DNA from 4 places in the Leminorella richardii genome. Region 2 is predicted to be linked to each of the others. Evidence: predicted binding sites of a transcription regulator. Region 2 holds the regulator's gene; each other region holds the start of a gene.

Region 1 (8,114 bases), 1.6 Mb from region 2:
TCCGACCGTAGACATTCTGTTTCGCGAAAAGTCGCCCGGTATGCAGATAGCGCTGTTAGAAAATCATGAAATTGATGCCGGTATCTGGAGAATGGCGACAACACTCCCGCTGGGGCTGACCGGCGAGCGTCTGCGTAGCGCTTCCTATCTGGTTGCACTACCAAGAAACCACCGGCTGGCTGCCTATAGCGCGATTCCTCTTGGCGAGCTGAGAAATGAGCCTTTCGTGACGTTGCCAGCTGCGCACTCGGACTGGTCTTTTTTACAAAAGGTCTGCTTTCGTGCCGGTTTTTCTCCCAATATTGTTCGTGAAGCCGTTGAGCCCCAAACCGTGCTGGCGCTGACGAGTATGGGCGTGGGGATAACCTTGATGGCAGACAGCTACGCACAGATGAACTGGCCGGGTGTCGTTTTTCGGCCGCTTGAGGAACGCATTCCGGCAGATTTGTACATTGTTTACGACGCCTCGCAGCTAACGCCGATTTTACAGCGCCTGATTGGGATGCTGAAATCTGCTGATATAGAGGAGATGAAAGAGACGGAGGCGCTGTAAGCTACGACCGTTTTTTGGCGTACAGTACAGTTTTTGCGCGGCGTGACCGGGATATTTACCCCGAGGACAGTGGGAAATCGATAGTTTTTACTATTCATTTTGAAGCGTTCTATTTAGAGAATTGTTTTTCCCTTGTCCTGACTTGTTGATAAATGTGATTATTCCCTCATTTTGAATAAATGGTGCGCAATTTTGTGCAATTGCACAATGCGCCGACGGTTTACTACGATTAGCCTTGGTAAGTTGAACGCGTCGTAAGGATACCGCCATGTCTTTTTACCACCTTGATGCCAAGCTCGCTCAGGACATCGTCAATCGAACCATGCAGATTATTGATAGCAATATCAACGTAATGGATGCTAAAGGCACCATTATCGGCAGCGGTGACATTAATCGAATCGGTGAGCTGCATGAAGGCGCGCTGTTAGCACTGTCGCAAGGGCGAATTGTAGAAATCAATGATGCCGTTGCTGCAAGCCTTCGAGGCGTTAAGCCCGGCATTAATCTTCCTCTGCGAGTGGAAGGGGACATAGTGGGGGTGATCGGCCTGACGGGTGAGCCCAATACGATGCGTCAAAACGGGCAGCTCGTCAGCATGGCAGCAGAGATGATGCTGGAACAGGCAAGACTGCTTAACATGCTGGCTCAGGACAGCCGGATGCGTGAAGCGCTGGTTCTGAACCTTATTCGCAGTGACGAACTGCCAACGGCACTGATTGGCTGGGCGCAGCGCCTGGGTATCGATCTCACGCAGCCAAGAATAGTGACGCTGATTGAGCTGGAAAGCGGCAGTCTCGGCGTTGAGGTTTCCATGACAGAGCTACAGCAGGTACAAACCCTGCTGACGATGCCTGATAGAGACAACCTGATTGCTATTGTGTCCCTGAACGAGATGGTGGTGCTACAGCCTGCGTTAAACTCCCACGGCCGCTGGGATGCGGATGAACACCGCCGGCGTGTGGACAGCCTGCTGCAGCGCATGTCAGAAAACACTCGCCTTAAAGTTAGCGTTGCGCTTGGCAACCATTTCTCCGGCCCGGGAAGCGTCGCGCGCTCCTACAGTACGGCCAAGGCAGCTATGTCGGTCGGCAAAAAAAGAATGCCGGAACAGCGCAGCTACTACTACCAAGACCTGATGCTGCCTGTGCTGCTCGACAGCCTGCGCGGTGGCTGGCAGGTTAATGAGCTAAGCCGCCCCCTTTCTAAGCTTAAGGCTATGGACAATAACGGCCTGCTGCGCCGCACGCTGCTGGCGTGGTTTAAACACAATATGCACCCCGGCGCGACAGTAAAGTCACTCTATATCCACCGAAATACCCTCGACTATCGCCTCAACCGCATTTCTGATATCACCGGGCTTAACCTGAAGAAGTTTGACGACCATATGCAGCTGTATATTGCGCTACAGCTGGATGAGGAGTAGGGGGTGCTGATAAAGTATTTATCATTTCAACAGTCTGAATGACTGCTATTTACTTTTATAAAATATAAATTTTATTTAAGAAGGTATTTTTTATAGTCGTTACGGTTATATATGTTTATGCTGAACGGAAGTTGCGAATGCTGGCTAAAGGGAACTTACCATAAGTATGGACAAAAAAGAGAGCCGAATACTTTTTAAGAATAAGTTTAATCAACTAGCTAATTTCTCTCTGGAAAACCTTTTACTTCCTCAGGAAAGTATTGAGTCCTCTCTACGGAAGGAGGGCAGTTGGGGAATGGTCGATATTGCTAAAATACCTAACCTCGATTTACAACTTGTAGGTTTTTTGCAGGACGACTATGACTTTAGTGGTTATGAACTGGATGAATGGGGAGATCCTGCTGACGACCCGGACTTATTGCGTGAATATCCTTTTGTGCCAGGCTATGAATACCGAGTTGAATGGACGAAAAAAACTCAGGATATTTTGGATTGTATTAAGAAACCAGCGTCAAAGCGCTATGGTGCCAAAGGCGATTTTTGGCTAATGGAGTTCTGGCAAATAGTTTGTCGGCGGGAATTGCCAGAGTTAAAGAGTAGCTTAAGCATCACTGAAGGGGAATTTCATCTTAGTTTCGACAGCTATAATGAGCTTGTCATTGCCCTTACTGCAATAAGTAAGGCTATGCGCGATGTGGGAGATTATGCGCCGACAGATAAAGATCTCTACCAGAGTCTGGTCGATTTTCAAAAAGCCGAGAGTATCTGTCCTAAGATTAATGTGAACAAACCTGAACTCTCTTATTTTGAAGGCGTTTATTCAGGTCAACTTATATCCTGTGAAAAAAATATTTTTTCAAACGCCATTAGCTATCGTTTAAATATTTCTAATAGAATTTTTTACTATGACGATGATTTTGACTTTCGCAGAAGTTTTTCTCACTGTGAGGACTTGGTTGTTGGTGAACCGGTAACGGTATCTTTTACTGAAGATAAGAAATTAGGCAGCGTTTCTCGGTGGATAGTTCAGCCTTCCCGCGTCGTTCTTGCCCCAATTCAGAAGTACAGATTATTAGAATTGGCTAAGGGAGTGCTAAAGCAAGCTGTTATCATTTTTTTACTTACTGCATTTATATTTTTGGTGGATCTGCCTAAGTATCTGTTGGCGGCTGCCATATCAATTGACGCTATTTTCTCGCTGTGGGGACTGCTCTTGTTGGTGTTGTTGGGAATTGAATGTGTATTGTGGATGAAATGGGGGAGGGCGGCAGAGCGCGCGTTTAGACTTATCATTGTTAGGGAGCGAAATTAATGATAACGAGGACAGGAAATCTGAAGCTTTGTCGTTCCCCACAGAGCTGGCCTTATACCACTTCCGATGGTTGTTTACTGATATTTAGGTTAGATGGTTGTGAGGATGAGTTTAGCCTGTTTTTACCGGTAGAGCGATACATCTTCCTGGCTGAAGAGGTAATGGTGACTGTGCATGCTGTACCGTCGGAAAATGGTATTTATGAGGTTGTTGCTTTTAACGTTCACCCAGAGCGAAGGATATGTATTGTTCAGCACCCTAAATCTGCGGCTTTACGCTATATGTTTCACATTGGATTATTCGGGGAAGCATCATTTGCATTGGGTTGGCGGTGATTTTGCTCATAAATTATTTTGGGGGAGAAAGTATCGATATAGCTGGAAATAAGATAGTGGCTATTGGGTGTTTGATGTTCTTACTCATTGGAGTTATTGCATTACCTTTAGCGTACAGAAAAGGTCTACGCCACCATCAATCTCGATGTAGTTGGATAGAATGGAGGGCATTGCGTGAACGGCTTCTTATAGAACATCAGGAGGCGCTTTTTGAACTGCAATGGCGTTCACTATTTTCCCGAGAGTAGCTTAGTGCACCTATTCTTTTTTATTGGTAACGTCTTGCGTTACGTTATTAAATCCTTTAAGGATTAATAAACAGACTTCTTTTAAAGCTTTTCCTTTTAAAAGCGACCCACAAAGAGCCGCTTTTCCATCTCAATACTAATCCATTAACCTACTAGGTCACCGGAGCTGGGTTAAACACCGCCAGCGCGTTATGGAGGCCCCATTGATCGGACCACGGCTTTTTGCGGCCGCTGGCCACGTCTAGCAGCATGTGAAACAGCTCCCAGCCGACGTCTTCAATGGTTGCATCACCAGTAGCAATGGTGCCTGCGTCAATGTCTACCAGATCGAACCAGCGTTTTGCCAGCGCGCTGCGGGTCGACATCTTGATAACCGGTACCGCAGCCAAGCCGTAGGGGGTGCCTCGGCCGGAGGTAAACACCTGTAGTGTAATGCCTGAGGCTAGCTGCTGGGTGCCGCAGACAAAGTCGCTGGCAGGCGTAGCTGCGTAGATAAGCCCGCGTTTGGTTGGACGTTGACCCGGTGACAGCACTTCGATAATGGCGCTCTTGCCCGATTTGGCAATGGATCCCAGCGCTTTTTCCACCACGTTGGCCAGCCCACCCTTTTTGTTGCCCGGAGAGGGGTTGGCGCTGCGGTCGGTTTTGCCGCTGTCGAGATAGTTGTCGTACCAGGCCATCTCTTCCAGCAGGCGTTTACCGACCTGTTCGTCGATGGCGCGCGGCGTCAGCAGGTGGATAGCGTCGCGCACTTCGGTGACTTCAGAGAACATCACCGTTGCGCCAGCGCGCACCAGAAGGTCGGAGGCGAAGCCTACTGCTGGGTTGGCCGTTACGCCGGAAAAGGCGTCGCTGCCGCCGCACTGCATACCGACCACCAGCTCAGACGCGGGGCAGGTTTCACGGGTTCTGGCGTTCAGCCGCTGAAGATGTATCTCCGCGACGCGCATAATCTCTTGAACCATGGCGCCAAAGCCCATGTGTTGCTCGTCCTGCAGGCGAACGATCGGGCTGTCTTTCAGGATAATTTTTTGCGTGTCTGGAGTACCTTCCAGCAGCCTTTCCGGCTGAAGTTTTTCACAGCCCAGTCCAATCACCATGACTTCACCGCCAAAGTTGGGGTTGAGCGCTAGGTTATGGATAGTGCGGATAGGCACGACGGCAGCAGGAGCGTTGATGGCAACGCCGCAGCCGTAGAGGTGATTCAGGCCGACAACGCCGTCAACGTTAGGGTATTTGGGCAGCAAGTCGCGCTCGATAAGTTTGACCACGTAGTCAACGACGCCAGCCACGCACTGAACGCTGGTGGTGATACCCAACAGGTTTTTGGTACCCACACTGCCGTCAGCGTTGCGGTAGCCTTCGAAGGTATAGCCTTCTAAAGGCGGCATAGCAGGGGGAACACTGGTGGCCAGCGGAAGCGTTTCCAGTGCTGGCGCTTCGGGAAGCTCCACCAGCGATTCTTCTATCCAACTGCCTTGGGGAATATCCTTAACGGCATAGCCGATGATTTCACCATAGCGAATGATACTTTCGCCTTTAGCGATATCATTCAGCGCAACCTTATGGCCCTGAGGCACCATTTCCACCAGCTCAAGGCCGCAGCTAAAGCGGGTGCCTGCGGGAAGGCCGTTATCGTTTACGACTATCGCTACATTGTCCTGCTCGTCGACTTTAATATAAAGCGGCGTCGAGAGGCTTTTTTCTTTATTCATTGTAGATCCTTCATTAAATAAATGCGATCAGGCTATTTTTAGCAGACATATCAGTAGCGGTTGCGTGAATGCTTTTCTATTTTTCAATTACGTCCTGACAATATATCTACTGCCAAACATTAAAAATAACAATAGCTATTTTTCTGACGTAATCGTAGCGTGTTTCATTCATCGAATATTATGTGATGAGTTTCACCTTTCCGCATGAATTACCGATTTCTTCTCCTGATGTTAGTGAAGGTGCAATCTAATGATTTTATTTATTATTTACAGTGTTATCGCCATTTTTTGACTAGGAAATAGCCTAAATTACATAAATCATTGGGCATATGCCCAATGACCCGTTTTGCGTATAGCCAGTAGTATCCATCTCAGCGGAACTGTGAATTCTTATTTTTCTATTTTCTTATTTCTTACCGGGGAAATAACTCTGAACGGAAGGATATCACCGTTGGAAATTATTCTCGCCCAATAAAGCTTATCAACTAACAGAATTAAAACGATTGGATAAGGTAAATAACTTTATCTACAGGAGAATAACATGGGGTCTATTAATTCAGCGACAAACGCTAGCGTCGGAGGGGTAAAACCCACCCGCGTGCGTTTCTGGATTGTTGTCATGCTGTTTGCCGTGACGGCAATTAACTACGGTGACCGCGCAACGCTGTCCATTGCCGGCGCGCCGATGTCTTCTGCGCTGGGGCTTGATGCCATCGGTATGGGATACGTCTTTTCTGCGTTCTCGTGGGCTTACGTACTGGGTCAGCTGCCGGGCGGCTGGCTGCTAGACAAATTTGGCTCCAAGCGCGTTTATTTCTGGAGCATCTTTACCTGGTCAACCTTTACCCTGTTACAGGGCGCGATTGGCTTTTTAAGCGGCATGTGGGCACTGGTGCTGCTGTTTACGCTGCGCTTCCTGGTAGGTTTGGCAGAATCGCCTTCTTTCCCCGGTAACAGCCGCATCGTTGCTGCCTGGTTTCCGGCGCAGGAGCGCGGTACTGCGGTCGCTATTTTTAACTCAGCGCAGTACTTCGCGACGGTTATTTTCGCCCCAATCATGGGCTGGCTGACCCACGAACTAGGCTGGCAGTTTGTGTTCTACTTTATGGGTGCCTTAGGCATTATCGTTAGCTTTATCTGGTTGAAGGTTATCCATAACCCGAAAGACCACCCGAGCATCAATCAGGGTGAGATCGATCATATCGAACGCGGTGGCGCATTGACCAATATGGATCAGGCGGGCGGTAAAAAAGATGCCAGTTCTGGTCCAAAGCTGAGTTACGTCAAGCAGCTGCTTAGCTCGCGGATGCTGGTGGGTATCTATATCGGCCAGTACTGTATCAACGCATTAACCTACTTCTTTATTACCTGGTTCCCGGTGTACTTGGTTCAGGCTCGCGGTATGTCGATTCTGAAAGCGGGCTTTGTGGCGTCAGTACCTGCTCTGTGCGGCTTTGCGGGCGGTATTTTGGGCGGCGTTATCTCTGATTACCTGATGAAGCGCACCGGGTCTGTGACGTTTGCAAGAAAGACGCCTATCGTACTGGGTATGCTGCTCTCTATCTCAATGGTGTTCTGTAACTATATCGAATCTGAAATGCTGGTCGTAGGCTTTATGGCTCTGGCGTTCTTCGGTAAGGGAATCGGCGCGCTGGGCTGGGCGGTTATGGCTGATACCGCGCCAAAAGAGATCAGCGGCCTAAGCGGCGGTCTGTTCAACATGTGCGGTAACATTTCCGGCATCGTTACGCCAATCGCTATCGGCTATATCGTCTACTCTACCGGTTCGTTCAACGGAGCGCTGATTTACGTGGGTATCCACGCAGCCATCGCGATCTTTAGCTACCTGTTTGTGGTCGGAAAAATCCAGCGTATCGAACTTAAGCTGTAATAGGAAAGGAGGCCGCTATGCACACTCAAGACACGCCAAAAATTATCTCTATGCAGGTTGTTCCGGTAGCCGGTCATGACAGCATGCTGATGAACGTCGGCGGCGCTCATGGCGCTTATTTTACGCGAAATATCGTCATCCTTAAGGACAATGCCGGTCACACCGGCGTGGGTGAAGCCCCAGGCGGAGAGACGATCCTGCGGACGCTACAGGAGGCGATTCCCCACGTTGAAGGGCAGTCGGTCGCCATTCTTAACCGTCTGGTAGACAAGATGCATCAGGGCAACCTGAATGCGGATTATGACACTTTTGGTAAAGGCGCTTGGACATTCGAGCTGCGGGTTAACGCGGTGGCTGCACTGGAGTCTGCTCTGTTGGATCTGATGGGACAGCACCTGGGCGTGCCGGTCGCCGAACTGCTCGGCCCCGGCAAGCAGCGGGATGAAGTGACGGTACTGGGCTACCTGTTCTATATCGGCGATCGCCAGAAAACCGATCTTCCCTATCTGGCGCCGGAAATGGGCAAGCACGACTGGTACTGCCTGCGTCATCAGGAAGCAATGGATACAGCGTCAGTTGTTGAGCTGGCGGCTGCGGCCAAAGATCGCTACGGCTTTAAAGATTTCAAAATGAAGGG
Region 2 (8,114 bases):
GGCACAGGTGGTCTTTCAAATAGGAGGCGACGGGAAGCTCGCGGCCGTTGAGCGTGGCGTCACCGACGCCGTAAATCCCTTCATCAGTAGTTATTTTTACAGTGACAAAGTTACGGCCGGGACACGTAACAAAAACTTCAGCCTTTACGATTTTCATAGTGCGTCTGTCCAGATGGATAAAAAAGAGGTCTCGAGCTCGAGAGTTAATGTTTGCATAAGATACTTCTAGTAAAACTACCATACAAGTATTGCGATAGAGATTTTCAGACTCTGCTTATGGTTATGTGATAACGGTCACTTTATTTAACTAACCTGCTTTTAGATAAAAAGACGTAAAAATCGATATAGGCCAGGCAGAATGGGGGATAGACAGTTAAGGTACGTTGCCTATTTCTGGAAAATAAAGGGATGACTACAAGGGAAAGTGTTACTTCGCTCAAAGAACGTACCAAAAGGTATTTAAAAGGTATTATTAATTGGTATCTTAAAGGTTATCAATAAATCGTCATAAAGGATGTGAATATGAAAACAACAGCAAAGCTGTCGTTTATGATGTTTGTCGAATGGTTTATTTGGGGGGCCTGGTTTGTTCCTCTGTGGCTGTTTTTGAACCGAAGCGGCTTTACCGCTGGTGAAATAGGCTGGTCTTATGCCTGTACGGCGATTGCCGCCATTTTGTCGCCGATTCTGGTCGGCTCGCTGACTGACCGCTTTTTTGCCGCGCAAAAAGTGCTGGCGTTACTGATGTTTGTGGGCGCAGCGCTGATGTATTTGGCGGCGCAGCAGACTGAATTTGTTTATTTTTTCCCTTTACTGCTAGGATACTCGTTGACCTATATGCCGACGATTGCACTAACAAACAGTATTGCATTTGCCAACGTTGGCGATGTGGAACGCGATTTCCCCCGTATTCGCGTAATGGGAACCATTGGTTGGATTGCATCCGGCATCGTGTGTGGCTTTTTACCCGAGATGCTCGGGTTTAACGACATTTCACCAACCAATATCCCTCTGGTGATCACTGCGATTAGTTCCGCGCTGCTGGGTATTTTCGCCTTTTGGCTGCCAAATACGCCGCCGAAAAGTACTGGCAAGCTGAGCTTTAAAGTGATGCTTGGCTTAGATGCGGTTGTGATGCTCCGAGACAGAAACTTTCTGGTTTTCTTTGTTTGCTCCTTCCTGTTCGCCATGCCGCTAGCTTTCTATTACATCTTTGCGAACGGGTTTCTTACCGAAGTGGGAATGAAAAACGCTACTGGCTGGATGACGCTGGGGCAGTTTTCGGAAATCTTCTTTATGCTGGCGCTACCGTTTTTCACCAAGCGCTTTGGCATTAAAAAGGTGCTGCTGCTTGGTCTGGTGACGGCTGCGATCCGCTATGCCTTCTTTGTCTATGGCGACGCCTACCACTACTTCACCTACGGGCTTCTGTTCCTTGGCATTTTGCTACATGGAGTAAGCTACGATTTTTACTATGTCACTGCCTACATTTACGTTGATAAAAAAGCGCCGGTTCATATGCGTACTGCCGCTCAAGGGCTGATTACGCTGTGCTGCCAAGGGTTCGGCAGTCTGTTGGGCTACCGCATCGGCGGCGTGATGATGGAAAAGATGTTTGCCTATCAGGAGCCTGTAAACGGCTTAACGTTTAACTGGGTTGGCATGTGGGGATTCGGCGCTGCCATGATCGCGGTTATTGCCGTCTTGTTCATGCTGCTGTTTCGTGAATCAGACAGGGACATTACCACTATTACTGTAAATAACGGCACAGAAGAGCTACAAACAGAGGAAGCTAAATGAAACAGGAACGCATTCTTGGCGCGCTTTACGGTCAGGCATTGGGGGATTCAATGGGGATGCCCTCAGAGCTTTGGCCGCGGGCTAGAGTAAAGGCGCACTTTGGTTGGATAGACCGCTTTATTCCCGGCCCTGCTGAAAACAACGCCGCCTGCTATTTTGGCCGTGCTGAATACACTGACGATACTTCAATGGCGTGCTGTTTGGTGAAGGCGTTTATCGAGTGTGATGGAGAGATTAACGCTGAAGCTATCGGTAGGCACATTTTGGCGTGGGCTGAGTCCTTTGACGCGTTTAATAAAAACGTTCTGGGGCCGACGTCAAAAATCGCGCTTAACGCGATACGCGATGGGAAGCCCGTGGAGAGCCTTGAGAATAATGGCGTTACCAATGGTGCTGCCATGCGCGCTTCTCCTTTAGGATGCCTGCTGCCAACGGATGATTTAGACGGCTTTATTGAGCAGGTTGCGCTGGCGTCAAGTGCTACACACAAGTCTGATTTGGCCGTGGCGGGCGCAGTGGCTATCGCTTGGGCTGTGTCGCGGGCTATTGAAGGAAGCCGTTGGGAAGAAATCAGGGATGCGCTACCCACGGTCGCTCGCCACGCTCAGGAGAGGAAAGTGACGACGTTCAGTGCGTCGCTTGCCGCCCGTATTGAGCTGGCGTTAGAGGTCGTAAGAACTTCCGCTGGTACAGAATCGGCCAGTGAGCGTATTTATCAGCTGATCGGTGCGGGAACTAGCACCATCGAGTCGGTTCCCGCCGCGATTGCGATGGTGGAACTGGCGCAAACCGATCCTAATCGCTGCGCCGTTCTATGTGCCAATCTGGGGGGGGATACGGATACTATCGGCGCGATGGCGACAGCAATTTGCGGCGCTCTGCACGGCGTTGACGCTATTGATAAAGCCCTTAAGCGAGAGCTTGATGAGGTCAACCGACCAGAGTTTGAGCACTACGCTGAGAGGTTAATGCAGTATCGCCTGCGTAGGGAGAGAGCATGAATGCAAACGCGCTAGCCAATCGGCTAAATAGCCTGTCTGTACAGCGCCCAATAACAGTGCTCGGCGCCGTCGTTATTGATGTGATTGCCGATGCTTATTCATTGCCGTGGCGCGGTTGTGATATTGAGCTCCAACAGCAGAGCGTTAATATTGGCGGCTGCGCGTTCAACGTAGCTCTGGCGCTTAAAAGGCTGGGGCTGGAGACACAAAACGTGCTGCCGTTAGGGCAGGGCGTGTGGGCTGATATCATCCGAAACAGCCTGACACAGCGTGGGATGCGCAGTGCGATAGAAACCGATGAAGGCGACAACGGGTGGTGTCTGGCACTGGTTGAACCGGACGGTGAACGGACGTTTATGTCGTTTAGCGGAGTAGAAAACCAGTGGCGTGCATCGTGGTTGGATAACTTGGTTGTGCAGCCGCAGAGCTTGGTGTATCTAGCAGGCTATCAGCTGGCATCACCGCGTGGAGAAGTGCTGGTAGACTGGTTGGAAAACCTGTCTCAGGTGACGCCTTTTATCGATTTTGGCCCTCGAATTGCCGACATTCCCGAAGCGATGATGTCCAGAATTATGGCGCTTAAGCCGATCGTTTCTTTAAATCGGCAAGAGGCGGAGATTGCCGCTCGTGCGCTAGGTGTACACAATGAAGTACAGAGTCTGGGGGCTGCGTGGTTAGCCCACTACGGTTCACCGCTTATTGTCCGGCAGGACAGCGAGGGCGCCTGGTTTTTTGATGAAAAAGCTCAGGGGTGTGCGGCACCCTTTAGCGCATCGGTGGTGGATACTATCGGCGCGGGGGATAGTCACGCGGGAGGGGCAATAGCAGGGCTGTCCGCTGGGTGGTCGCTAGCGGAGTCGGTTACGCTAGGTAACGCCGTGGCCTCTTTTGTCGTCAGCCATCGAGGTGGAGACTGTGCGCCGACGGTGGATGAATTAACCGCGCGGCTAAAACTCGCAAACGAAGGTGTATAGATCGCTGCGGCAGTGACTAATGCTGTATTCGATAGGCCTTTGCAGCCCATCGAAAGCGATTTGCTTGATGACCAGCATCGGAATGTCGCCGCTGGTTTGCAGATGAGTAAGAAACTCAGCGTCCGGCATTCGGGCGCTGACGTAGCTTTTTGTTCTCTGTGGATGGATATTTTGGCTGCGGAAGTATTCATACAGGGAAATCCCAATTTCTTCCGCATTGTCGATGAGATCGACAGGAACATAGGATTTTTCAATAGAAACGGCGTCATCGTCTACATAGCGAATGCGCTTAAGTAAAAATACGTCATCTTCGGGTGAGAGAGCCAGTCGCTCAGCTACGTCAGCGGGGCATTTTTCTACCTGTCGGGTTATCCAGAGCGTACTTGGCCTTTTTCCCAGCAGAGAGACTTGTTGGGAAAATCCGGGCGCCTCTTTCAGGGAGTACTCGAAGATATTGTTGACCTGAGTACCGTAGCCGCGGGATCGGGTGACAACCCCCTCTTTTTCCAACGCTTCCATGGCGTTACGCACGGTAATGCGAGATACGCCGGTAAGCTGGCTAAGGTCTCGCTCACCGGGAAGAATGTTGCCGTGCTCTAACGTTCCGCTTCGCACCGCGCTTTTTATCGTTTGGGCAAACTTCAGATAAAGCGGCGCGTTATCGGCAGAAGCCAGTCGCTTGACTAACTGTTCTATCAGTTGAACGTGGGCCTTTTCCATATGTCGCGAACCTGAAGAGAGGGGAAGAGCTATCATATCATTTATTTTCAGCGAATTTGCGCTTGATGAAGACTGAGCGCAGTAGAAAAGCGATAGAAACCGTCGCGTTAAGGCTCTTTGTGAAAAAGAGTGTTAATAGCAACCCAAGACCCTCCATAGTTTGCGATAGAGGAGATTCTTATTTTATATATTAATTCAATTAAATTGATTTTTTATTCATTTTTGATAAGGTGAATTTTATTCATAGAAATAGAACAGGGCAGAATCAAAATGAGTGGTGTTAGCAAAGTAACTCGGAATATGTTTGATAGCGTGATGTTGCCGGTTTATGCGCCTGCGGCGTTTGTTCCCGTGAAGGGAAAAGGAAGTCGCGTATGGGACCAGCAGGGAAATGAGTTTATCGATTTCTCCAGCGGTATCGCGGTGACTGCCCTTGGGCACTGCCATCCTGCACTGGTTAAGGCGCTGAAAGAGCAGAGTGAGCTTATCTGGCACACCAGCAATCTGTTCACCAACGAGCCTGCGCTTCGTCTAGCGAAAAAGATGATCGACGCGACGTTTGCCGATCGCGTGTTTTTCGCTAACTCGGGGGCTGAAGCCAACGAGGCCGCTTTCAAGCTGGTCCGCCGCTACGCCATTGAACGTCACAGCCCCTATAAAACCAAAATTATCGCCTTTAAGAACGCCTTCCACGGCCGTACGCTGTTTACCGTTACTGTCGGCGGTCAGGCGAAGTATTCAGATGGATTCGGGCCGAAGCCTGCCGACATTATTCACGTGCCTTTTAACGATCTTGACGCAGTGAAAGCGGTAATGGACGACCACACCTGTGCGGTCGTGCTAGAGCCAGTGCAGGGCGAGGGGGGGATTACTCCCGTTGACGCGGATTTTCTGCGCGGGGTTCGCGAACTGTGCGATCGGCATCAGGCGCTGCTGGTGTTTGATGAAGTGCAGTCAGGCATGGGCAGAACCGGTACGCTATTTACCTACATGCGCTACGGCGTGACGCCGGACGTGCTGACATCCGCCAAAGCGTTGGGAGGCGGCTTCCCCATTAGCGCCATGCTGACAACCAACGACGTGGCGCAGGTGATGGAGCCTGGCGTACACGGCACGACCTACGGGGGTAACCCGCTTGCCTGTGCGGTTGCCGAGGCGGCCTTTGACGCAATTAATTCACCGGAAGTGCTGTCCGGTGTGCAGGGGCGGCATGAGTATATTGTTTCCCGGCTGGCGGAGATCAATCAGCGCTACGGCGTATTTGCCGACGTGCGGGGGCTGGGGCTATTAATTGGCGCTGAGCTGTCGGCTGACTACAGCGGGATGGCCAGAGAGTTTTTGGCGGCGGCGGTAGACAGTGGTCTGATGCTGCTTAATGCTGGGCCTAGTGTGCTGCGCTTTGCCCCTTCGCTGGTGATCCCAATGGAAGACTTGCAGATAGGAATGGAACGTCTTGAAAACGCGGTGAAGCAGGTTGCTGAGGCTAAGGCAAAGTAACTGGCTTAGAGAAAAACAAACGCCGCTCACTGAGCGGCGTTTTGCTTAAATGGCGTTTGCCGTTAACGCGTCCCGTAAACGACGATCGTTTTACCGTGAGCGGAAATCAGGTTTTGGTCTTCAAGCATTTTTAAAATGCGGCCGACGGTTTCGCGAGAGCATCCGACGATTTGGCCGATTTCCTGACGAGTGATTTTGATTTGCATCCCGTCGGGGTGGGTCATCGCGTCAGGCTGTTTAGCCAGATTTAGCAGGGTCTGGGCAATACGACCTGTGACGTCAAGGAAGGCTAGGCTGCCTACTTTTTCTGACGTAACCTGCAGACGACGAGCCATCTGAGCCGACAGGCGCATAAGAATGTCCGGGTTCACTTGAATTAGCTGGCGAAACTTTTTATAGGAAATTTCGGCAACTTCACAGGCTGTTTTTGCTCTTACCCAGGCGCTGCGCTCTTGCCCTTCTTCAAACAGGCCAAGTTCGCCAATAAAGTCACCCTGGTTAAGGTAAGAAAGGATCATTTCTTTCCCTTCTTCATCCTTGATGAGAACGGCTACGGCTCCTTTAACAATGTAATAAAGCGTCTCCGCTTTCTCTCCTTGATGGATAAGCGTGCTCTTGGAAGGATACTTGTGAATATGACAATGAGACAAGAACCATTCAAGAGTCGGGTCTGTTTGCGGTTTGCCGAGAACCATCTGTTGTTATCCTCTTTGTTGTCACTGCCTAAAACAGCAAAGCAAGAAGCCTGCCGAAAAAACTTACTTATTTACTTGCTTGCTCGAGAGCGTCAGAAATGCTCGGTGAGCGCTATTATAGTCGATCATAACCTAATTTATGGATTTCTACACCGTAAGCTTTTAACACAGCTTGAGGCAAGAGTCTTGTTCCTCATTACCAAAATGCGGGACATATGGCGTATTGCTGCGTTGTTTGGCTATTTTGTCACGCGATCACTTCAACGGTCTCCCTTCCAGAAGCTGTTGGATCAAGGGGGTAATAATCAGCTCCATTGCCAGACCGACTTTACCTCCCGGGATAACCAGCGTGTTGGTCTGAGAGATAAACGACCCTTGCAGCATGGCTAACAGATAGGGGAAATCGATTCCGCTGATGCCTCGAAAGTGGATCACGACCATGCTTTCATCAAGGGTCGGAATGCTTTTGGCGGAAAAGGGATCGGACGTGTCGATGGTGGGAACACGCTGAAAGTTAATGTGTGTGCGGGAAAACTGTGGCGTAATGTAGTTAATGTAGTCATCCATAGAGCGGACGACGGAGTCCAGCACTGCTTCTCTTGAATGTTCGCGTTCGACAGTATCGCGAATAAGCTTTTGTATCCATTCCAGATTAACAATAGGAACCACTCCAACTAGCAGGTCGACGTGCTGAGCCACGTTGTGATTTTCAGTCACAATACCGCCGTGAAGGCCTTCATAAAACAGCAGATCTGTGCGGTCAGGTAGCGGGCTCCAGGGGGTAAAGGTACCGGGCAGCTGGCGGTAAGGCACCGCTTCATCATAGGTGTGTAGATACTTGCGGGTGCGCCCTGAACCGTTTTGAGCGTACTCAATAAAGCTATTTTCCAGCGCGGCAAAGTCGTTGGCTTCGGGGCCAAAGTAGCTGATGTGACGACCCTGCTCTCCCGCTTTGCGGATTTCAGCATCCATTTCCGGACGCGTGTAGCGGTGATAGGCGTCGCCGTCGATGCGCGCGGCGTTAAGGTTCAGCAGCTGAAAGATCTTCCGAAATGCCAGACTGGTGGTCGTGGTACCCGCTCCGCTAGAGCCGGTCACGGCAATGATGGGGTGTTTTATCGACATGTGCCTGACTCCTCGTTTTTATTATAGTCAGTAAAGCGGAAGGGCAAGACACCTCGAGCCGCTCAATATTCCGGATAGGGCTGCTCTTCTATACCATCTTTAAACTGCGCTTTCATCATGATATTGACGGTTTCATGCAGTTCGGACCACACCAGCACCGCTTCACCGTTTGCTAGCAGGCGTTTGACGTCGTCGGCTTTCTGTTCCAGAGATTTTTCCTGCTCGCCGTAGTCGGTTCCCTCGCGTAAAACGAATGACTCGATAATAGCCTCCAGCGTCTCGGGATTGAGGGACTGCCAGGG
Region 3 (8,114 bases), 820 kb from region 2:
GCCTACGGCCTGCTCGCGATGGCGCTCTTGGCCTTTGGATGCCTGGTCTACGCATTCATCTTCAACGACTTTAGCGTGATTTACGTTGCCGCAAACTCCAATAGCCAGCTTCCAGTCTATTTCCGTATGGCGGCTGTGTGGGGGGCGCATGAAGGCTCTCTGCTGCTGTGGATTGTGCTTCTGTCTCTTTGGACTGGCGCAGTGGCGGCGTTTAGCCGACAAATGCCGCTGGAGGCAGTTGCCCGTGTGCTGTCTGTACTTGGCATGATTAACGTCGGCTTCCTGCTGTTTGTTATTCTGACGTCTAACCCTTTCCTGCGCGCACTGCCGATGATCCCTATCGACGGTCGCGACTTGAATCCGTTACTGCAGGACGTTGGGCTGATTTTCCATCCGCCTTTACTGTATATGGGCTACGTTGGCTTTTCCGTCGCCTTTGCGTTTGCTATTTCTTCTCTGATGGCGGGCAAGCTAGACACGGCCTGGGCCAGATGGTCTCGCCCGTGGACGACCGCTGCCTGGGTCTTTCTGACTCTTGGCATCGCTCTGGGTTCCTACTGGGCCTACTATGAGCTGGGCTGGGGCGGTTGGTGGTTCTGGGATCCGGTAGAAAACGCTTCGCTTATGCCGTGGATTACCGGCACTGCGCTGCTGCACTCGTTGGCAGTTACCGAGAAGCGCGGCTCGTTTAAAGCGTGGACGGTGCTGATGGCCATCGTCTCGTTCTCGCTGTGCCTGTTGGGTACCTTCCTGGTGCGTTCCGGCATTCTGGTTTCCGTGCACTCGTTTGCTTCTGACCCCGCTCGCGGCATGTTTATTTTGGCATTTCTGGTGGTGGTTATCGGCGGCTCTCTGCTGCTGTATGCCATCAACGGCAGTCAGGTGCGAAAAACCCGCGCCCACCATGAGTTTTTCTCCCGCGAATCTTTCTTGCTGGGTAACAACATACTGCTGATGGCCGCCATGATGGTGGTGCTTTTAGGTACTCTGCTGCCTTTAGTGCACAAGCAGCTCGGGCTGGGGTCTATCTCTGTCGGTGCGCCGTTCTTCGATACCATGTTTATCTGGCTGATGGTGCCTTTTTCTCTGCTGCTGGGTATTGCACCGCTGGTGCGCTGGCGTCGTGATGAGCCATCTAATCTATTAAAGAGACTGGTTATCGCACTAGTGATTACACTGGCTGCATCGTTTATCCTGCCTTGGTGGCTGCAGGATAAGATTATCGCTATGACGGTGCTAGGACTGATGATGGCGGTTTGGGTTATCGCTCTGACACTGATGGAACTGCACGAGCGGGCGACGCATCGCCACGGTTTCTTAAAGGGGCTGACGCAGCTTTCACGCAGCCACTGGGGGATGTCATTGGCGCACCTTGGCGTGGCCGTGACCGTGTTTGGCATAGCCTTTAGTCAAAACTACAGCGTCGAGCGAGACGTTCGCCTAAAAGACGGCGACAGCGTGATGATCCGCGACTATACCTTTACGTTCCGCGACGTGAGGGACATTCAGGGCCCTAACTACACTGGTGGGGCGGGAGAGCTGGAAATTACGCGCAACGGCAAGCCTGAAGCGACTCTGCACGCCGAGAAGCGCTACTATAAAGTTGCAGGCAGCATGATGACCGAAGCGGCAATTGACGGCGGCATCACTCGCGATCTTTACGCTGCACTGGGCGAGCAGCTTGGTGACGGCGCCTGGGCAGTACGTATTTACTATAAACCGTTTGTACGCTGGATTTGGTTTGGCGGTCTGTTTATGGCCTTTGGCGGCCTGCTGTGCATTCTCGATCCGCGCTACCGTACGAAAAAACATCCAACACGCGAGGAAACGGTGTGAACAAGAAACTTCTGTTTATTCCCCTAGTGGTTTTCCTGGGCATGGTCATTGCCTTTATGGTGCAGCTGCAGCGCAATGCAGAAGGGGACGATCCGACGTCCCTCGAGTCGGCGCTGATTGGTAAACCGGTACCGAAGTTCAAGCTGGAGTCGCTAGACATCCCCGGCAAAATCTATGAACAGGAAGCGTTAAACGACGGTAAGCCGCTGCTGTTGAACGTATGGGCGACCTGGTGCCCGACCTGCTACGCCGAACACAAGTTCCTTAACCGCCTGTCTGCAGAGGGTATCCGCGTTGTCGGCCTGAACTATAAAGACGAACGGGAAAAAGCCATCAAGTGGTTGAAGGATTTAGGTAACCCCTATGCGCTCAGTCTGTATGACAACAACGGCATGCTGGGGCTGGATTTGGGGGTTTACGGTGCACCAGAGACGTTCCTCATTGACGGTAACGGCATTGTTCGCTATCGCCATGCGGGCGACCTAAACGATAAAGTGTGGAATGAAGAAATTAAGCCGCTGTGGCTTAAGTATCAGGGGGAGGCTTCCCAATGATGAAATCACTTTCTGTCGCGCTGTTTGCGATGCTTATGGCGTTTAGCGTTCACGCCGCAATTGATACCTACAACTTTAAGTCTGTAGAGGAAGAGCAGCAGTTTCGCGAGCTTACTGGGCAGCTTCGCTGCCCGAAATGCCAAAATAACAGTATCGCCGATTCTAATGCGCCCATTGCGACCGATATGCGCAACAAAGTATTTGAGTTGATGGAGCAGGGGCAGTCTCAGCAGCAGATTGTCAACTACATGGTGGATCGCTACGGCAACTTTGTGACCTATGAACCACCGGTTACGGCAGCGACGATCATTCTTTGGGTTGTTCCTGCGCTGTGCGTGGTGTTTGGTGCAATAGCGATCGTTATGATGTCCCGCCGGCGTAAAGCCTCTTCAGCCAATTCTGGCGGTGCTGCTCTGTCGGCAGAGGAACAGCGTCGGCTCCAGCGATTGTTGAACGAAGATAAAGGTGCAAAGGGCGGTAAGGCACTATGACCCTATTCTGGCTGATCGTCGCTCTGCTGCTGGTTGCAGCAACAGCACTCTTTATTCTGCCGATGCTAAAAGGCCCGAATAAAAAGGCGGATGCCGATCGCGATGCGTTGAACAAGGCCTTTTATCAGCAGCGTCTAAACGAGCTTGAAGTGGATGAAGCGCTCGGGGTTATCAGCGAGCGCGATGTCATGGTGGCGGAGCTGCAGCATAACCTGCTGGAAGACATTCCAGCCAAAAAGGACACTCGTCAGAGCGGCCGAGTGAGTCGTGCTGCGCTACTGCCGGGAGTTGTACTTCTTTGTGTGGTATCTATCGGGTTGTACATGCACACCGGCGCCATGACTCAGGTGTCACAGTGGCAGCAGGTAATGACAAGCATGCCTGAGATGCGTAAGAAAGCCGATGCAGGACTGCTTAACGAACCGGAAGATATTGCGCGTTTTGCATTAGGGCTGCGCACCGAGCTGCTCACGGATCCGACAAACGTCAGCGATTGGGCTATGCTTGGCCTAGCGGGGCTGCGGCTTGGGAACGGTGAAATTGCGCTTCGTTCGTATGAAAAGGCGTATGAACTCTCACCCAACGACGGCTATATTCAGATTATCTACGCCAAGCTTTTAACGCGTTCCAATAATCCGGATGACATCGTGGAAGCCACACGGATTCTGAAGGCGTTGCTTAAGACCGATCCGGAAAACACGGAAGCGCTTTCAGCACTGGCGATGAGCGCTTTTGGGCAAGGTAATTTTCATGAAGCGATTGCCGCATGGGAAAAACTGTTAACGCTGATGCCGGCCGATGCCAAAGGTATTGACGTAATCAGGCAGAGCCTGGCCTACGCTAAATCGCAGGTCGCTTCCAGCGGTGTGCGCTTAGGCGTTACGCTGTCGATTTCACCGGAAGTGGCTTCTCAAATGCCGAAGAACGGCAGTGTGCTGATTACGGTAACCGACGGGGAGTCGACGGTTCCGGTGGTTGTAAAGCAGGTGTCGGCAGGGGAGTTCCCTATGCGCGTTGAGCTGGATGACGGTAGCGCGATGATGCCATCGCGTTTGCTTTCCAGCCTAAAACAGGTAAAGATAACGGCCACTATCACCAGCAGTGATAAAATGGACAAGCTGCGGATGACAGGAGAAAGCCGCGTGTATCCGTTCACCGGGCAAGAGACTGTGGACGTGACAATTGAAAAAATTGAACAGTAAGCATCGCGGTGATAACGCCGAGATTTAAGGGAGAAGAACATGAAGCGCCGATTAGTCAGTTGTATATTCGCTGCGGCAATGCTGACCGGCTGTGCTAACAGCGGCAGCGTGAACGAAGACGGAACGAGGCCAGATCCTTTAGAAGGCTTCAACCGTACGATGTTTAACTTCAACTATAACTACATGGATCCGTACGTTGTGCGGCCAGTGGCGGTGGTTTGGCGCGACTATATGCCGCAGCCAGCGCGTACTGGGTTAAGCAACTTTACCAGCAACCTGGGTGAGCCGGCCTCAATGGTCAACAACTTCCTTCAGGGCAATATTTATGACGGCTTCCGCCACTTTAACCGCTTCTTTGTCAACACGCTGTTGGGAATGGGCGGTTTTATGGATGTCGCAGGCATGTCTAACGACAAGCTGAAAAAAGACTACAACAAAGAGTTTGGTCAGGTGCTTGGCCACTACGATGTGCCCTACGGCCCGTATGCCGTGCTTCCAGCCTACGGCTCAGCGACGCTGCGTGATGAAGGTGGCGGCTACGTTGACTATGTTTATCCGGTGTTAAGCTGGATAACCTTCTGGGGTTCTGTCGGCAAGTGGACCGTTGAAGGCATTGAAGGGCGAGCGCAGCTACTCGATCAGGATCAGATGTTGGCGAACTCGCCGGATCCCTATATTTTTGTGCGTGAAGCCTACTTCCAGCGCCATGACTTTTTGGCTAATGGCGGTAAACTGGATACAGAACAAAATCCAAACGCCGAAGCGCTTAAGGATCAGCTGGACGATATCGACTGATATCTACATAGACATATGTGTAAGAAATATAGCCGGTCTAGCGACTGGCTATTTTTTTGCTTTTTTAAACCGTTATTAAATGTGTCATCAGTGCAGGCCATAATAAAAAAACCGCCTGAGTATCTCAGACGGTTTTATCGGTTTCTACAGTCGAACGACTTAGAACGTATAGTTAAAGTTCACGCCGTACAGCCATGCTTTACCTTTTGATTCAAACTGGTACACCGGGCTATTGGGTGAGTTGTTTTGCTTTTCGTTAATTTTAACTTTCTGGCCGTGCATATAGGACAGGCCAACGTCAACTGAAGCGTCTGGCGTAAAGTTATAGGTTGTACCTGCACTCAACCAAAGGCGATCCTGATCTGGGATTGAGATAGAGCGGTTGCTGGCAGGAACTGCGCTATCGTCAAAGGCGATGCCTGCGCGCCATGTCCAGTTTTCATTGTGGTAGTAGGTTGTACCCAGAGCCATGCGATAGGCATCACGGAAGCCTTCATGCTTGTGGAACATGGTGTCGCCGTTGCTGTCTTTCGCCGTAAGCTCTTCAAACTCGCTCCAGCTGGTGTAGCTCAGGGTGTAGTGCATGGCCCACTTTGGCGCGACTTTATGGTAACCAGACAGCTCCCAAATTTCAGGTAGCGTGAGCGTCAGCTTGCCTGAACGAGTATTGCCATCGGTTCCCCAAGGGAGACCCGTCATAGACTGGTAGCCGTTCAGGCCGCTGCTCAGGTCGCTTTTATATTTTCCTTTAAAATCGATATCGACTTTTGAGCGGTAGCTCAGGCCGATGCGGTTGTCCCTGTCGATTTCATACAGCATCCCGGCGTTCCAGCCGTAGCCCCATTCATCGCCGTGAAGATAGGCTACGGTCGAGTTTGACTGAAGAGAGCCAGTGGCGCTTTCGCCCGCATAGCGTCTGATTTTTGCCTTGGCATAAACGGCGTTAGTGCCAAGACCCAGACTGAAGTGTTCATTAAAGCGGTACGCAGCACTCAGGTTAAAGTTCATGGTCTCCAGCTTGGTGGTTCCCGCCAGAGGGCCAGCTGCGTATTCATCGTTAAAATGTGTCGATAAACCGTAGTTAGTGGTGGCAAATGCCCCAGCGACCAGTTTTCGTTAACCGGAAGAATAAAGTGCAGATTGGGCACCCACTCGTTAGGGGTGACGTCATTAGCGTGAAGGTCGTTGCCCTTCGGAGACGTGCCAGTGATTTCTACTTCTGGCTGAACGTAAATCGCCCCACCTGAAACGGTGGCGCGGTTAAACATCGTCATTGATGCTGGGTTGCGGTTGCCGGAGGAGGCGTTATCAGCAATCGCACCTTCCCCTGAGAACGCCCGGCCAAGGCCGGATGCGGAAGACTCTTGCAGTTGGAATCCAGATGCGTACACATTGCTCGAAAGGGCGGCCACAGTGAAGGCCAATAGGGACTTTTTAAAATTCTTTTTTAAAAACATACAAATCTCAATGAGGCACAGGAATTATTACGAACTGTAATAATTGAAGGCCGCATTTTAAAAAGGAAAAGGTGCCCGACAGATTAGACCAGTTGTCTAAAAAGCGTGTTCTTAACGGCACGATCGGGATTATTCCCATAAAAATATGGAGTATTCACTCACTATGCAGTTAACGCTATTGCGAGGTGTTTAACAGTTAAATATATAAATCATATTTAAATCAGTGTGATAGATTTTATTTTTATCAAGAGAAACCGCCAACCTGTAGCCTCGGTTTAAGGATCGGTGGTAAAATTTATGCATGGCGCGAGAGGAAAGCGTAGTATAAAGAAAATCGCGAATTTTTGAGCTAGATCTCATAACAGCTTGGCCGTAAAGCGGAGATTATTCCGCCTTACCTTAGAGGAGAAAAAGAATGTCAGATTCATTAAAGTGCAATGCTCAGGAAACTGCTGCCTGCTGCTGTGTTGACGTTGGAACCGTGATGGATAATACCGACCTGACTGCGTCCTATAAGCGCGTATTTGATTCCCGCGCTGAAGCAGAAAGTATGCTGAATGCACTGACGGAAAAAGCGCGCGCGACAGAGTCAGATCCCTGTGACATTAAAAGCACTCTGGTTGATGTCGCTGGCGGCGTTGAGCTGACCATTGATTTTACTTTCTGCTGTCAGGCAGAAACGCTGATTTTTCAACTTGGGCTGCGCTAATCTTCCCTAGTGTTTGATGAGTGAGTTAACGCCGGTTTTTCCGGCGTTACTTTTTATTGCCAGCGCATTTATCCGGAGGCGTTAATGCGGGTGTTTATTATGCGGCATGGAGAGGCCAGTTTTCACGCTGAGAGCGACCCCGCTCGTCCGCTGACTGAACGCGGAGTAGAGGAGACATCGCAAATGGCACTGCGCCTGCACCAGATGGTGGGAGACATCTCGTGCGTTCTTGTGAGTCCTTATCTGCGCGCCCAGCAAACGCTGGAGACTATCCGCCGTGCGTTTCCGCTATCGGCTGACGTTTCTATTGAGACCGTTTCACAACTAATTCCCGGTGGCGATCCGGGATGGTGTGCCGACTATCTGACCGTACTGGCACAGCAGGGTGTCTCTGAGGTTCTGGTCGTCTCTCATTTACCCTTGGTGAGCTATTTGGTTTCTGAACTAAGCCAGGGCAGCGCATCGCCGATGTTTTCAACGTCCTCTGTTGCCTGCGTAACGCTGGATGATAAAACCCTAAGAGGGCGATTTGAGTGGCAAATATCGCCGGGCAGCTAGAGCTCTGGTCATCAAACTGACAATAAAAAAGCGATGCTTAACTAAGGCATCGCTTTTTTATAACTGATTTTCACTTAACGCTACAATCCAAGCCGGTGAGCCACGGTTTCTTCAAGCAGGGTAACCAGTTCAGGATCCATATACTGGTAGTCATCGGGAATATCCAGTACGTGGATGGGCTTATGCTCTACCAGCCGACGATACTCCGCAACGATGCGGCTTTTATGCTTTTGTTCCATCACACAGACGACGTCAGCCCACTGCAGCATTTCAGGCGTTAAGGGCTTTCTGGCGTTGCGGCTAGTGCCCGCAGAGCGAACGGAAAGCCCCTCATGTCGACGCCACACCTGCTCGGCCGTCGGGCTGCGCCACTGGTTGCGGCTACATATAAAGAGAACGTTCAGGCTTATATTCCTCCATGGCGCGACGGGCAAGCAGCCCGTTTCGCACTCTGGGATAGTCCATGCCCAGCTGCGCCGCTCGGGCGAGCTTCTCTGAGCGAATATACATCA
Region 4 (8,114 bases), 440 kb from region 2:
AGAAGAATATAGAGTGATTTTGACGGTATTTTATGCAAGTTTGCACACTATTCGATTCATAAAGTTGCTTATTCATATCACACATCGCTTTCTTATTTTCTGATACGGTTATCTCGCACGGTGCGGTGTGGGCGCCGTTATCGTTGATAATAATGAGAACGCTATGAAACCCTTCGCTTTTTTTAAACGCCTTCCCCTAAGAGTGCAGATTATCATTCTGGTGGTTGCCGTGCTGACGCTGCCGCTGGTGGCGGCAAACGTGCAGATAGCAAAAGATATTGACGATCGGCTGCACGATCAGGCTGGTGACAAGGCGGAAATGGTGGCCGATGCTATTGCGTCATCGCCTCTGGTGATATCGGGATTAGGTAACCCAACCTTAGAGGTTCGCCAAGAGATTCAGGAATACTCTCAGTCGATTCAAAGAGCCACTGGCGTGGAATTTATCGTCATTATCGATATGAAAGCCATCCGCGTTTCCCATCCCGATGCGGCTAAGATCGGTAAACCGATGGTCGGGGGCGATGAGGGGCGAGTGCTCAACGGCGAGAGCTATATCTCTTCTGCCAAAGGGTCTTTGGGGCTTTCCCAGCGAGCTTTCAAACCTATTTTTGATCGTCAGGGACATCAGGTTGGTGCTGTAGTAGTGGGCATTATGTCCTACAGCATCGATCAGGCGGTAGAACGTGTGAACCAGCCTATTATGTCGGCGCTAACGCTGGCGCTGCTTATCGGCATCGGGCTGGCGGTGGTATTGTCTAACAGCATCAAGAAAATCCTGTTTGGCCTAGAGCCGATGGAAATCGCTCGCCAACTGGGCGAGCGCAACGCGGTGCTGGAATCGGTGCGCGAAGGGATCATAGCCATCGATCGCGACGCTCGCCTCGTAGTGGTCAATAACGAAGCCAAGCGTATTTTAGGCATGGCGGGCATTGTGCAAAATGTGATTGGTGAGAAGGTGGATGAATGCATCCCTCACACCCGCCTGACGGAGGTGCTTAGCTCTGGTGAACCGGAGTTTGACCGCGAACAGGATCTTAACGGCATTATTATTTTGACTAACCGAGTTCCCCTTTACGCTAACGGTGAAGTGATCGGCGCCATCGCGACGTTTCGCGATATGTCAGAAGTCAGCAAGCTGGCAGAGGAACTGACGGGGGTTAACCGCTACGTTGAGGCGCTGAGATCTTCCGCTCACGAATTTCTCAATAAGCTGCACGTTATTAACGGATTCGCGCGCAGTGATAATCGACAGGCGCTGCTGGAGTATTTGTCCGACATCATCAATGAAAATCAGGGCGAGCTGGCGTTTATTAATGACGCAGTGCGCGACCCTATTTTGTCGGCATTTCTGAACGGCAAATTTAGCCGAGCCAAAGAAATGGGTGTCGATCTGCTGCTGGACATTGACGACGCGCTGCCGGAAATCCAGCGACCCGGCGTTAGCCATGCGCTGGTTACTCTGTTAGGGAACCTGCTGGATAACGCTTTTGACGCGGTGCAGGCATCAGAGTTGAAAGAGGTTAACCTTCATCTGGCACAGCGAGACGGCGAGTGGAATATTGAGATAAGCGACAGCGGGCCGGGCATGGCGGCGGAGCGCATTCACCAGATCTTTCAGCGCGGATTTTCGACTAAAGGGGAGCACCGAGGGCTTGGGCTGTTTTTAGCCAGTGCCGCGTTAGACAAGCTAAACGGCACGATGGACGTTTCCAGCCGGGAAGGGGACGGCATGACGTTCTTTATCCGCATACCGGCGGATCAGATTAATGGAGGTGATGATGATTAACGTACTGGTGGTAGAAGACGATCCGATGGTGGCCGAGCTGAATAAGAGCTACCTGAGCATGATCGACGGTTTTTCACTGGCGGGAGTCATCAACAGCGGCAGCGCTGCGCTGGATTTTATGGCAAAGCACGACGTTTCTCTGCTGCTGCTGGACGTGTTTATGCCGGGACTGGACGGCCTGAGCCTGCTGAAAGAGGTGAGAAAGCGCTACCCCAGCGTGGACGTTATTATGGTGACCGCTGCCCGAGGAGGGGACGATATTCAGACAGCCCTGCGGCTAGGGGCGATTGACTATATCGTTAAGCCCTTTGTCTTTGAGCGCTTTCAGTCGGCGCTGGTGAACTACCGCGAGCGAGTAAGGCTGCTAGCGGACGAAGGGGAGCTTAGCCAGGCGGCCATAGACGGGCGGATTTTTGCCAAGGAGACCCGTAGCCATAAGGCGCCAAAGGGCATTGAACAGGAGACGCTATCGCGCATTCAGGCGATTATTCGCGAACAGCCTAAGCCGTTTGACGTTCAGGAACTGGTGCCCGTTGTCAGGCTGTCGCGCATATCCCTGAAGAAGTATCTCGACTATATGGTGGAGATAGGCGAACTCTACAGCGAGCTCGCCTATCGGGGGCAGGGAAGGCCGGTTACTCTCTATCGCCGCATTCGTTAGCCGTTTTTAACCAGTATCCTTTTGCGATCGGCGTAACGTTCTTACGCCGGTTTTGCTTTTATTACGTGATGACGATCGTTCTGTCGTGCCTTTTTCTAGATGATTATGAGAAGTTCGTCACAAATTTATCTTTTTAAAATCATTCGCTTACATAAGTTTCATAATGCTTAGATAAGTTTCAGATGCGAGACGCAGTGCAGCGCTCACACCAAAATGGCTCCGACTAACAAAGGAGTCTGATTATGCAAAGCGACGTACAAACTAGCGCTGAAACTGAAAAAAATAAGTTTTGGCAAATAAAAATAGGGCCACTGCCGCTACCTCTGTATCTGATCCTTGCCGCCATCGTACTGGCGGCATCGGTGTTTGGAAAACTGCCTGCCGATATGCTCGGCGGTATCGCTGTGATGATGATCATCGGCATGCTGCTGGGGGACATCGGTATGCGGGTTCCGATCCTTAAAGACATCGGCGGACCGGCTATTCTCTCCATCTTCATTCCGTCTATTTTGGTGTTCTATAACCTGCTTAACCCAGCGGCAGTTGCTGCCATTAAGTCGTTTACTAAAACCTCAAACTTTCTCTATTTCTACATTGCCTGTCTGGTGTCGGGCAGTATTCTCGGCATGGTGCGCGCGGTGCTGGTGCAGGGCTTCCTGCGGATGTTTGTTCCGCTGGTGGTTGGCACTATCGCTAGCTGCGTAGCCGGAGTGGCGGTAGGTTCTTTGACCGGGCTCGGCGCCTATCACTCGTTTTTCTTTGTGGTGATCCCGATCCTGTCTGGCGGTATCGGTGAGGGGATCCTTCCTCTGTCCGTTGCCTATTCGGAAATCTTAAGCCAGTCACCGGATAAGTTTATCGGCATGCTGGTGCCTGCGGCGATGCTGGGCAACCTGTTCGCCATTATGTCTGCGGGCTATCTGCGCCACTTAGGCGTGAAGAAGCCTCACCTGACCGGCAACGGTACGCTGGTTCGCTCTGGCGATATCGATCTCGGCGGTAAGAATGAAAATCAGCCGATCGACTTCGGCCTAATGGGTGCTGGTCTGGTTATTGCCTGCTGTTTCTATCTGTTCGGCATGCTGGCTAACCACTTCATCCCAATTCCGGCGCCGATCATCATGATCCTGTCTGCTGCGCTGGTGAAAACCCTTGGCATTATGCCGCGTCAGATGGAGCTGGGTGCCTATCAGCTTTATCGCTTCGTCGCACAAAACCTGACCTGGGCTCTGCTGGTGGGCGTTGGCGTACTTTATACCCCATGGAATGAAGTCGTCGCAGCTATTACCCCTGCCTACATCGCCACTGTTGCGGCGACCGTGCTGGCAATGATCTCAAGCGGCTTCTTCATTGGGCGCTACCTCAATATGTATCCGATTGAAGCGGCAATGGTCACTGGTTGCCACAGCGGTCTGGGCGGAACCGGCGACGTCGCCATTCTGTCTGCGGGTAACCGCATGGAGCTGATGCCGTTCGCGCAAATTGCTACCCGACTGGGAGGCGCCTGCGTCGTGGTACTGGCTGCAATCCTGATGCGCGTTATCAGCTAACCGAGCGGGAGACTATCACTATGACTATTAAGAAAGGGCATGCGGGCACGCTGGAGTCCAATGACATCATGATTTCCGTTGAGGAAAAGCCGTCTGGATTTGGCGTACAGATTGAATTGACCAGCATTGTTGAAGCTCAGTTCGGCAACGCCATCCGCTGCACGTTGGCTGAAGAGGCAGTGAAGGCAGGCTTCCCCGATATCTTTATTAAAGCGGTCGATAAAGGGGCGCTGGACTGTACGATCCGCGCCCGTCTGGAAACCGCCATCGATCGCGCCGTTGCATCGGCTACTGCACTTACACAACAGGAGGCACGTTAACTATGGACCTTCTTAGAACGCTTCTCTTTTTACCGGGCAACAACCCAGGCATGCTGCAGAACGGCGGCGTATTCGGCGCCGACGCGGTGATCCTCGATTTGGAAGACGCCGTATCGCCGCAGGAAAAAGATTCAGCCCGTCGGCTGGTGAGCCACGCGCTGTGTAAGGTGAACTACGGTAACAGCCGCAAAGTTGTGCGTATTAACCCGCTGGACTGCGGCGGCGCGCAGGACATTGCCGCCATCGTTCCCTGTGAGCCCGACGCGCTAGTGCTGCCGAAAATCGACAACGTCGAGATGCTTCGCGACGTGGTAGCGCTGATTGAGCACGCTGAACGACCAGGGCAAAAGCCAGTGAGGATTATTCCCTATTGGAAACCCCGCTAAGCGTGATTTACGCCTACGACATCGCCACTGCGGATCCTCGGGTATGGGCTATCTCCTTTGGAGCGGAAGACTACACCGCCGCTCTGGGCGCCGTGCGCTCTCGCTCTGGCGAAGAGATCCTGTCAGCGAGGATGACGATCGTTAACGCAGCGGCAGCAGCCGGTATCGACTCTATCGATACGCCGTTTACCGACGCGCAGGATGAAAGCGGGCTTGAGCAAGACTCCCTGTTTGCCCGCAGACTGGGCTTTAAGGGCAAGCTGGCTATCAACCCACGCCAGATAGACGTCATCCATCAGGCGTTTAGCCCGACGGCGGCGGATATCCACTGGGCTCGGCGAGTAGTCGATGCCCTAGAGCAGGCCAAGAAGCAGGGAACCGGCGTTATTGCTCTCGACGGCAAGATGATCGACGCACCGATTGTGCTGCGCGCCGAGCGCACACTGCGGCTTTCTGCCTATCTGAATCTTTCTCAGGAGGAAACGGTATGAAAAACCTAGTCAATCGCGAACTGCCTGAGGCGATAGCGGAAATCGGTACGCTGGCTCCTTATGCCGGAGCGTTTGCGCGAACTCCCGCAATGCGGCGCAGCGCGCCGAAGGTTAAGTGCTGCCTTCCCGGAAGCAACAAGCTGAGAGACGGGCTGGAGGCAGTCTTTGACGAGCTGCCCATTGTTGACGGCATGACGCTGTCGTTTCATCACCACTTTCGCAACGGCGACAGTCTGGTTAATCAGGTGCTAGAGATTGCTGCTCGCCGCGGCCTGAAGGGGCTTAGGGTTGCACTGAGTTCAGTTTTCCCGGTGCATGCGCCGATGGTAGAGCACTTCAAAAGCGGCACAGTCGTTTATCTGGACACTGACTATATGTCCGGCCCGGTGGCGACGGCGGTATCTCAGGGCGTACTGGCTAATCCGGTAATGCTGAGAAGCCACGGTGGGCGCGCCCGCGCCATTGAGTGCGGCGATCTGCACGTTGACGTCGCGTTTATCGCCGCGCCCACGGCTGACGAGTATGGCAATCTTAACGGCACCGAAGGGCCAACCGCCTGCGGCTCTCTGGGCTACGCTTTCCCAGACGCGGAATACGCTGACTACGTAGTAGCGGTAACCGATACGCTGGTGCCCTATCCGCTGAAGACTATCTCTATTCCTCAGACTCGGGTTGATTACGTAGTGACACTGCCGTCGGTTGGCGATCCGAAAGGGATCGTGTCCGGCACAACGCAGGTCACCAAAGATCCGGTACAGCTCAAAATCGCTTCGCTGGCGGCTAAGGCTATTGAGGCTTCAGGGCTGCTGAAGAACGGTTTTTCCTTCCAGACCGGCGCAGGCGGTGCGTCGCTGGCGGTGGCTCACTACCTGCGTAAGATCATGCGGGAAAGATCCATTGTCGGCAGCTTCGCGCTGGGGGGCATTACCGGCTATCTGGTTTCCATGCTGGAAGAGGGGCTGTTCGAACGGCTCATCGACGTGCAGGGCTTTGACTTAGAGGCGGTGCGCTCTTTAAAAGAGAATCCGAACCATCTGGAAGTCAGCGCCGGCATGTACGCTAGCCCGTTTAATTCCGGCTGTGTGGTCAATCAGCTGGACTGCGTCGTGCTGGGGGCAACAGAAATGGACACCCAGTTCAACGTTAACGTGGTTACCGGCTCCAACGGTTACATCATGGGCGGCTCCGGCGGGCACAGCGATGCGGCGGCGGGAGCAAAGCTCACCATCGTCACTGCCAACCTGATCCGCGGCCGACTGCCGATCCTGCGCGATGAGATCGTCACTATCACCACGCCGGGGGAAACGGTAGACGTGCTGGTCACCGAGTACGGTATCGCCGTTAACCCTCGCAGGCAGGATCTTATTGAGTGCCTGAGCGGGCGAGGGCTGCCGCTGAAAACCATCGAAGAGATGAAACAGCTAGCAGAAGATATTGCCGGCGTACCCGACCCTATCGCCCTAACCGACGATGTGGTTGCCGTCGTCGAGTACCGCGATGGGACGATTATTGACGTGGTGTATAGGCCAGCAAATAAGTAAGTGAAAGGCCAGAATAGGTTCTAAAGACCTACAGAGCTCAACGGTCTGGATAGGTTTTAAAGGCCTAAGGAGCTAATCGGAGGGAGAGCGTTACTCGCTTTGCTCGCCCTGCGGGCCAACACTTCGTGTTGTTCAACGCCTAAAGGCGTTGTCCGTTGGGGTCGACTTGGCGTAAGCCAACGACAAACCGGCTTTGCCGGTTTGAACAGCGCTTGCGCTGGCCCTGAAAGGGTGAAGCCCGAAGGGCTTCATAACAGCCCCTAGGGAGGCTATGCCCGACGCACTCCCAAAGCTAATTCAGGCGTCCTTCCGACCGCATACAATGGCTATATAGGCATATTGTATTTACGGTCGGAATATCCGCCAATGCCGATTTAGAATAGATCCTCCGGAGTCCCTATGAGCGACCAATACTCTTTCAACCCTCTCTTTGATCCCTCGCCCACGGCGAGCAAGGAGCTTGAATCCCTGCTCCATACCAACGGCCTAGGTCTAGAACCCAACCTATCGCAGTTTATTGAAGCTCGCTTTCAGGGTCAGCTAGTAGGCTGCGCGGGGCTTGATGGTAACGTCATCAAGTGCGTAGCGATCGATGAAGGCCACCGAGGTGGCGCGCTTAGCCTTCGGCTGCTGACCGAAGTGATGAATCTTGCCTATCGGCAGGGTGTTGAACAGCTGTTCCTCTATACCAAACCGGCTAACGTACCGCTGTTTGTAGGAGCGGGGTTTACCCCATTAGTGACAGTGCCGGAGCGGATAACGCTGATGGAAAACGGCTCTCGCGGGCTGTCTGACTACTGTAGCGAGCTGACGACTCTTCGCCAGCCGGGTAAAACAATCGGCAGCATCGTCATGAACGCCAACCCCTTTACGCTGGGGCACCTTTATCTGGTTGCGAGAGCGTTGGAACGCTGCGACTGGCTACACCTGTTCGTGGTCAAACAGGATGCATCGCGATTTGCCTACGACGATCGCCTGCGGCTTATCCGCGAGGGCATTAAGGGACTTGAGAGGATCACTCTTCATCCCGGTTCCGACTACACCATTTCCAAAGCGACTTTTCCTTCCTATTTTCTGAAAGAGCAGGGGCTGGTAGACGAATGCGCCACTGCGCTGGATCTGCTGCTGTTTCGTCAGTCCATTGCCCCCGCGCTGGGCATTAACGTGCGGTTTGTCGGCACCGAGCCCTTTGACCCAGTAACGGCTAAATACAATCTCGATATGGCGTTTTGGCTTTCCGAAGCGGATTCGCCAGCCCCGATTATTCGGGTAGAGGAGCTGCCGCGCGTTGAGGTTGACGGTGCGCCAGTGTCTGCTTCAAGAGTAAGAAAGCTGCTGGATGAGGGTAACGAAGCCGCTGTCGCTCGGCTGGTGCC

Evidence for each region. The regulator CRP, encoded in region 2, controls carbon source genes, mostly activating them, when cyclic AMP is high. The targets are predictions, from matches to a motif close to ATGTGANNNNNNTCACAT.
Region 1: garD (galactarate dehydratase) is a predicted target of CRP. The motif match lies at 5,767-5,784, and genes of this name have one in related genera.
Region 3: DQM29_RS05580 (YfcZ/YiiS family protein) is a predicted target of CRP. The motif match lies at 6,678-6,695, and genes of this name have one in related genera.
Region 4: DQM29_RS03695 (2-hydroxycarboxylate transporter family protein) is a predicted target of CRP. The motif match lies at 2,556-2,573, and genes of this name have one in related genera.

The regions. Positions count from the first base shown of each region.
Region 1 is NZ_LS483470.1:2,692,534-2,700,647, reverse strand. Features, by position in the region: gene DQM29_RS12460 (LysR family transcriptional regulator) at 1-553, shown strand, start outside; gene DQM29_RS12455 (CdaR family transcriptional regulator) at 822-1,976, shown strand; gene DQM29_RS12450 (hypothetical protein) at 2,143-3,288, shown strand; gene garD (galactarate dehydratase) at 4,024-5,586, opposite strand; gene DQM29_RS12435 (MFS transporter) at 6,128-7,477, shown strand; gene DQM29_RS12430 (enolase C-terminal domain-like protein) at 7,495-8,114, shown strand, end outside.
Region 2 is NZ_LS483470.1:344,070-352,183, forward strand. Features, by position in the region: gene manD (D-mannonate dehydratase ManD) at 1-157, opposite strand, end outside; gene DQM29_RS01620 (nucleoside permease) at 523-1,800, shown strand; gene DQM29_RS01625 (ADP-ribosylglycohydrolase family protein) at 1,797-2,801, shown strand; gene DQM29_RS01630 (PfkB family carbohydrate kinase) at 2,798-3,775, shown strand; gene DQM29_RS01635 (GntR family transcriptional regulator) at 3,749-4,495, opposite strand; gene argD (bifunctional acetylornithine/succinyldiaminopimelate transaminase) at 4,766-5,992, shown strand; gene crp (cAMP-activated global transcriptional regulator CRP) at 6,055-6,687, opposite strand; gene DQM29_RS01650 (phosphoribulokinase) at 6,943-7,812, opposite strand; gene DQM29_RS01655 (YheU family protein) at 7,875-8,114, opposite strand, start outside.
Region 3 is NZ_LS483470.1:1,165,816-1,173,929, forward strand. Features, by position in the region: gene DQM29_RS05550 (heme lyase CcmF/NrfE family subunit) at 1-1,836, shown strand, start outside; gene DQM29_RS05555 (DsbE family thiol:disulfide interchange protein) at 1,878-2,390, shown strand; gene DQM29_RS05560 (cytochrome c-type biogenesis protein) at 2,390-2,881, shown strand; gene ccmI (c-type cytochrome biogenesis protein CcmI) at 2,878-4,083, shown strand; gene mlaA (phospholipid-binding lipoprotein MlaA) at 4,123-4,878, shown strand; partial or broken gene fadL (long-chain fatty acid transporter FadL) at 5,038-6,335, opposite strand; gene DQM29_RS05580 (YfcZ/YiiS family protein) at 6,751-7,044, shown strand; gene sixA (phosphohistidine phosphatase SixA) at 7,129-7,602, shown strand; gene DQM29_RS05590 (low molecular weight protein tyrosine phosphatase family protein) at 7,683-8,006, opposite strand; gene DQM29_RS05595 (hypothetical protein) at 7,984-8,114, opposite strand, start outside.
Region 4 is NZ_LS483470.1:785,272-793,385, forward strand. Features, by position in the region: gene dcuS (DcuS/MalK family sensor histidine kinase) at 164-1,789, shown strand; gene DQM29_RS03690 (response regulator) at 1,782-2,450, shown strand; gene DQM29_RS03695 (2-hydroxycarboxylate transporter family protein) at 2,693-4,000, shown strand; gene citD (citrate lyase acyl carrier protein) at 4,021-4,320, shown strand; gene DQM29_RS18545 (HpcH/HpaI aldolase/citrate lyase family protein) at 4,323-4,706, shown strand; gene DQM29_RS18550 (HpcH/HpaI aldolase/citrate lyase family protein) at 4,691-5,197, shown strand; gene citF (citrate lyase subunit alpha) at 5,194-6,738, shown strand; gene citC ([citrate (pro-3S)-lyase] ligase) at 7,138-8,114, shown strand, end outside.